Regions from separate parts of the Streptomyces sp. NPDC058086 genome, predicted to be linked through region 2. Evidence: riboswitches for the same ligand, from Rfam matches in the RefSeq annotation. Region 2 holds a riboswitch; the other holds the start of a gene.
The links. A riboswitch is a leader RNA that binds a small molecule or an ion and turns the genes downstream of it on or off. The one in region 2 is predicted to bind glycine.
Positions count from the first base shown of each region.

Region 1 (3,399 bases), on a different contig from region 2:
CCGAGGCGGCGGCGAAGAAGTCCACCGGATCGTCCTGCCAGTCGGGCTCGTAGAGTTTCACCCGGCCACCGCTCGTGGGCCCGTCCAGCGGGGTGCGCCCGGCCCGGCACAGCTCGGCGACCGCGAGGGGCGGCAGCGGCACACCGACCACCCCGTCCGGGTTGATCGCGATGCCGACCTGCGGAGGCAGCCCGCGGGCGAACTCGACCGCGGGCGCGATCGTGTACGACAGATGGCTGCCGGCGACCTGGCGGAACTGCTCCTCGGAGCTGAAGACCGGCACGTACGCCTGGCCGTCGATCTCCAGGGTGGGCAGGTCGAGGGATCCCGCGTGCGGTCCGCCGCCGTTGGGCAGCGGCACCCAGACGAAGCTGCGGCCGAGGACCTCGACGATGCGGCCGCCGGCCGAGGGCACTCCGAGGGACGCGGAGAGCACCTCCTCCAGTTCGTTGCCCGGCCAGCCGCCGTGCGAGTGGGGGTGTGAGCCGGGTTGCGGGTACGCCGGTGCCGAGAAGTCCGGGAAGTCGGGGATGTCCATCTGTCTACCTGTCTACCGCCTGCGGTGAACCACTGTTCTGGTGTTCTGGCTGGAAAGATTAGTGGGCCTGTACGACTTCCCGACCGCTCTCGGTCACTCTCGGCTGCTCGCGGCCACTCCCGTCTGTTTCTCAGTCACCGAAGCCGATCCTCCGCAGTACGTCCGCCGCGTCCCGGTCGAGGAGCACCGCCGAGCCGCAGCCCTCCGGCAGGTCGCCCCGCTCGACGGAGCGCAGCAGCCGGGCGACCGCGCCCCGGTGCCGGGCGAACGCGTACCGCGAGACGCCCCGGCCACGCTCGCGCTGGCCCTCCAGCGCCGTGCCGGGCGTGACGTCGAGCAGCAGCAGATGGAGGGTGCCGCCGCGCCGCTGGCCCTCGCGGGCGAGCCAGCGGCGCACCCAGGCCTGCGTACCGCAGTCGTGCACGACGACCCCGGCGCCGGAGCGCAGGGCGCGGCGCAGGCCCGCGTAGTGCGCGAGGCGGACCAGGGGCCGGTAGACGGCGTACGGCAGCCGGCCGGCCGCCCGCTCGTCCCAGCGGTCCCTGGTGTCCTGGGAGTCGATGCGCGCACCCTCGACGGCGCGGCGCATCAGGGTCGACTTGCCGCTGCCCGGCAACCCGGTGACCACGACGACGTCGGCCGCTCCGAAGTACAGACCGTGCGGAGAGTGTCCCGCGCGCGCTCTGAGGTCGCGGACGACGGCCGACGGCAGCGCGCCGCACGCCTCCCGGGTCCTGGCCGGGGCGCCGGGCTGCTCGGGCAGCGCGAGGCCCGAGGTCGTGGCGTACGCCGTGGTCCTGTTCACCGTGATCGTCCTCCCCTTGGGTGTGGAGTCCCATCCCCGTCGAGTGTAAAGAGAAGGTAATGCGCGGTGTCTCTCGTTTCCGTACGCGGACTGCCACAGGCCGGTTACAGATGCGGACTGCCGTGATCGGACGGCGCGTGCGATGATGTGCCCGCCAACTGCATACCGGCCGTTTGAATCCGCGCGGGAGAGTTCCGGGAACCTTCGGGTACCCGGGCGCCGAAGGAGCAAGTCCCTCCCTTGAATCTCTCAGGCCCCGTTACCGCGCGGGCGAGGCACATCTGAAAAGCGGGCCGCTCTCCAGTGGCTCCACCCAAGGTGCAAGTCAGGACCTCCGTTCGCGGGGTCGTGATGAACCTCTCAGGTTCCGATGACAGATGGGGAGGAACGACCTCGCCGTCATGCCTTGGGAGCCCCACCGATGAGCAGTAACGCACCCCGTCTCACCGCGCTCGATGCCCTGCATCGCTCGCTCGGCGCGACGATGACCGACTTCGCGGGCTGGGACATGCCCCTGCGCTACGGCTCCGAACGCGACGAGCACCTCGCCGTACGCACCCGGGCCGGCCTCTTCGACCTGTCGCACATGGGCGAGATCACGGTCACCGGGCCGGGGGCCGCCACCCTGCTGAACCACGCGCTGGTCGGCAACATCGCCTCCGTCGGCGTCGGCCGCGCCCGCTACACGATGATCTGCCGGGAGGACGGCGGCATCCTGGACGACCTGATCGTCTACCGGCTGGCCGAGAACGAGTACATGGTCGTCGCGAACGCCTCCAACGCCCAGGTGGTGCTGGACGCGCTGACCGAGCGTGCCGCCGGCTTCGACGCCCTCGTGCGCGACGACCGGGACGCGTACGCGCTGATCGCCGTGCAGGGCCCGGAGTCCCCCGGCATCCTCAAGTCGCTGACCGACGCCGACCTGGACGGGCTGAAGTACTACGCGGGCCTGCCGGGCACCGTCGCGGGCGTCCCGGCGCTGATCGCCCGCACGGGCTACACGGGCGAGGACGGCTTCGAGCTGTTCGTGGCCCCGTCCGACGCCGAGAAGCTGTGGCAGGCGCTGACGGACGCGGGCGCGCCCGTCGGGCTCGTCCCCTGCGGCCTGTCCTGCCGCGACACGCTGCGCCTGGAGGCGGGCATGCCGCTGTACGGGCATGAGCTGACCACCTCGCTCACCCCCTTCGACGCGGGGCTCGGGCGGGTCGTGAAGTTCGAGAAGGAGGGGGACTTCGTGGGGCGTGCCGCGCTCCAGGAGGCCGCCTCCCGCGCCGAGGAGAACCCCCCGCGGGTGCTCGTCGGGCTTGTCGCCGAGGGCCGTCGCGTACCCCGCGCCGGGTTCTCGGTCGTCGCCGACGGCAAGGTGATCGGCGAGGTCACCTCCGGCGCGCCTTCCCCGACGCTGGGCAAGCCGATCGCGATGGCGTACGTCGACGCCGCGCACGCCGCGCCGGGCACGGCCGGGGTCGGCGTGGACATCAGGGGCAGCCATGAGCCGTACGAGGTCGTGGCGCTGCCGTTCTACAAGCGCCAGAAGTAGCTTCGGGGCCGAAAGGGCCCCGTTCAGCGCGCCCACATGACGCACGCCGCTGTGTCACGTCTCGTATCCCAGGACCACTCGGTCATCCCGTTCATCCGCACTCCCCCGCGTACAGGAGAATTCAGGCCATGAGCAACCCCCAGCAGCTGCGCTACAGCAAGGAGCACGAGTGGCTGTCGGTCGCCGAGGACGGCGTATCGACGGTCGGCATCACCGAGTTCGCGGCCAACGCGCTCGGCGATGTCGTCTACGCCCAGCTTCCGGAGGTCGGTGACACGGTGACCGCGGGCGAGACCTGCGGCGAACTGGAGTCGACCAAGTCCGTCAGCGACCTGTACGCGCCGGTCACCGGCGAGGTCGTGGAGGCCAACCAGGACGTGGTGGACGACCCGTCGCTGGTGAACTCCGCCCCCTTCGAGGGTGGCTGGCTGTTCAAGGTACGCATCGCGGAGGAGCCGGGCGACCTGCTCTCCGCGGACGAGTACACCGAGTTCTCCGGCTCTTAAGGACTTCTGA
Region 1 covers NZ_JBHVST010000006.1:184,867-188,265, forward strand. The annotation lists gene ACFVWD_RS07150 (enhanced serine sensitivity protein SseB) at 1-538, opposite strand, end outside; gene ACFVWD_RS07155 (AAA family ATPase) at 669-1,349, opposite strand; glycine riboswitch at 1,518-1,618, shown strand; gene gcvT (glycine cleavage system aminomethyltransferase GcvT) at 1,765-2,883, shown strand; gene gcvH (glycine cleavage system protein GcvH) at 3,012-3,389, shown strand.
Region 1: linked by a shared signal. The riboswitch ahead of gcvT (glycine cleavage system aminomethyltransferase GcvT) and the one ahead of gcvP (aminomethyl-transferring glycine dehydrogenase) in region 2 are both predicted to bind glycine.

Region 2 (3,399 bases):
GGATCATGCCGCGGTCGAGCGCGTAGTCACGGTCGGACAGCCTGCGCAGGTAGCGCAGCATCGCGGTCTCGGAGCGGTACTGGTGGAAGACCGGGTGCGTGAGGTAGTCGTCGGTGCGCAGCAGCGCCGCGGGCAGCGTGTCCTCGGCGATGGCGTCCAGGGCCTCGATGTCACCGTCGACGCCGAACGCGGTCCAGACGGCGCCCACCTGCTTGCGGGCGGTGGTCTCGTCGCAGGCGATCGACACGTGGTCGGCGTCGACGAGATGGAGGTTGACGCCTCCGCTGCGCGCGCCCGCCACGACCTCGGCGGCCCGGCCCGGCACCCGCGCGGTCAGCGTGTCGAAGTAGGCACCGTGCACGACCTCGACCCCGCCGGCCGTCAGGCCCGCGGCGAGGATCGTGGCGTACCGGTGCGTACGCCGCGCGATGGTCCGCAGGCCCTCGGGACCGTGGTAGACGGCGTACATGCCGGCCATCACCGCGAGCAGCACCTGCGCCGTACAGATGTTGCTGGTCGCCTTCTCGCGGCGGATGTGCTGCTCCCGCGTCTGCAGGGCGAGCCGGTACGCCTTGTGTCCGTCGGCGTCCACGGAGACGCCCACCAGCCGGCCGGGCAGGCTGCGCGCGAAGGTCTCGCGCACCGCCATGTATCCGGCGTGCGGACCGCCGAAGCCCATCGGCACGCCGAAGCGCTGGGTCGTACCGATCGCGATGTCGGCGCCGAGCTCACCGGGTGAGGTGAGCAGCGTGAGGGCGAGCAGGTCGGCGGCGACCGTGACCACCGCGCCGAGCTCGTGCGCCTGCTCGATGACGGGCTTCAGGTCGCGTACGGCACCGGAGGCACCCGGGTACTGGATCAGCACGCCGTTGATCTCACGCCCGGCGATCTCGGCCGGGATGCCCTCGCCCAGGTCGGCGACGACGATCTCGACGCCGGTCGGCTCGGCGCGGGTCTCGATGACGGCGACGGTCTGCGGCAGGGTGTCCGCGTCGACCAGGAAGAGGCCCTTCTTGTTCTTGCCCATGCGCCGGGACAGCGCCATCGCCTCGGCGGCGGCGGTGCCCTCGTCGAGCAGCGAGGCCCCGGAGGTGGGCAGCCCGGTCAGCTCGGCGACGACGGTCTGGAAGTTCAGCAGCGCTTCGAGCCGCCCCTGGGAGATCTCCGGCTGGTACGGCGTGTACGCGGTGTACCAGGCCGGGTTCTCCATGACGTTGCGCAGGATCACCGGCGGCGTGAACGTGCCGTAGTAGCCGAGACCGATCATCGAGTCGAGCACCTGGTTGCGGTCCGCGAGAGAGCGCAGCTCGGCCAGTACCTCGGCCTCGGTGCGCGCGCCCGGCAGCTCCAGCGCCTCGGCGTTCTTGATGACGTCCGGCACAGCGGCGGCCGTCAGCTCGTCGAGCGAGCCGTACCCGACCTGCGCGAGCATCTTGGCCCGTGCCTCGGGGTCGGGCCCGATGTGGCGCTGCTCGAAGGGGATTCCCTGTTCGAGCTCGGAGAGCGGAATGCGATGGGCGGTCATTGCGGAGGCCTCCTGGTCTGACACGACCTTCGAGGGGCACCACGGCGCGGGTACCCCGACGGCCTCCCCCTCTGTCATCTCAACCTGAGAGCTTCACCGGACCGCCTGCTCACTGCGACCCGGCTTTCACCGTCGGTGAGAGCGGAGGCCTTCGACACCCGCCCTGCTTTCCAGAGTGACCTCGTCCGTGCGGTACGTGTGCCTGAGAGATTCCGGGGAGGATTTGCTCCTTCGGCGCCTCCGATGATGCCTGGAGGACTCTCCCGCACGGGGTCAGCAGCCGCTTGCCAGCCTACCAGCGAGGACAACGCACGAGCTTTCGAGTGGCCACCTTCCCGAATGTGCTCTTTTGTAGTGCTTACGGATGAGTTGCTAGCGAGTGGAGGGACCGTGCAGACCGACATCGATCCGCGCAACCTGATCGGCCGCAAGGCGCTCGACCGCAACGGCGCCAAGATCGGCACGGTCGACGAGGTCTATCTCGACGACGCGACCGGCGTCCCGGAGTGGGCCGCCATACGGACGGGCCTGTTCAGCAGGGACGCCTTCGTCCCCCTGGAGCCCAGCGAAGTCGTGGAGGGCACACTGCGTGTCCCCTTCGACCGCGCCCTGATCAAGGACGCCCCCGACTTCGGCGTGGGCCGCCACCTCTCCCCCGAACAGGAACTCCAGCTCTACCACCACTACGGCCTGGACGTGACCCCCCCACCGCCACCCCCGGACCGCGACTTCGGCCATCTGGCGGGCACGGACGAGGGTTGACTTCTCAGGATGGGGCCCAGCTGACGCGCCCTGTCGGGGGCGCGGGGAACTGCGCGACCAGCCACATACCGCCCGCAGCGCCAAGCCGACTTCACCCCCCACGGCGATCGCACACGGGCCCCCTCACCAACGGCAACGGATCAGCCAACTCCAACGCAACATCATCCGTACGAAACGTCCGCACACGCCCCGGCTCGGAGTAAGGCGTCTCGAACCGCACGGTCACCCTCCCGAGCCCACTCCCCTGCACCCACCCGTGCCCGAACTCCGCATGCCGCACGTCATGCCCCGCAGGCCACCGCCGCTCGGCGGGCGGCGTCTGCTCGGCAGCCGCTTCCTCCGCCCTCTCTTCGCCCGGCTGCTCCAGTACCGCCGACTCCCCCGCGGCGGCCTCCGCCTCCGCTTGCGCCTGGGCCTGGGCCTGGGCGAACAGGTCCTCTTGCGTGTAGTCGGCGAGCCCCGAGACGCCGACCCCCAGCAGCCGCACGCCCCCGGTCGTGTCCACCGCCTCCAGAAGCCGCGCGGCGGCCTCCCGTACGACGCCGGGGTCGTCCGTCGGCCCCCGCAGCGTCTCGGACCGGGTCAGCGTCGAGAAGTCGTACCTCCGCACCTTCAGCACGATGGTCCGCCCCGACAGCCCGGCGTCCCGCAGCCGCCGCACACACCGGTCGGCGAGCCGCTGCACCTCCAGGCCGACCCGCATCCGGTCGTGGATGTCCACGTCGTACGTGTCCTCCACCGACACGGACTTCGTCCCCCGCTCGGCCACCACGGGCCGCTCGTCGTGCGCCAGCGCCATCGCGTACAGCGCGTGCCCGTGCGCCTTCCCCACCAGCCGTACGAGCTCGTCCTCGCCCGCCTCGGCGATCTCGTCGACCGTGGTGATCCCTGCCCGGCGCAGATGGTCCCCGGTCGCCGGCCCGACACCAGGCAGCGTCCGCACCGACATCGGCCCCAGCAGCGCGCGCTCCGTCCCCGGTTCGATGACCACGAGACCGTCGGGCTTCGCCTGCTCCGAAGCGATCTTGGCGAGCATCTTGGACGCGGCGAGCCCCACCGAACCCGTCAGCCCCGTGACGGCCCGGATGTCCGCGCGCAGCTTCACCCCGGCC
Region 2 covers NZ_JBHVST010000037.1:82,192-85,590, forward strand. The annotation lists gene gcvP (aminomethyl-transferring glycine dehydrogenase) at 1-1,525, opposite strand, end outside; glycine riboswitch at 1,706-1,801, opposite strand; gene ACFVWD_RS27290 (PRC-barrel domain-containing protein) at 1,916-2,287, shown strand; gene ACFVWD_RS27295 (DNA polymerase IV) at 2,379-3,399, opposite strand, start outside.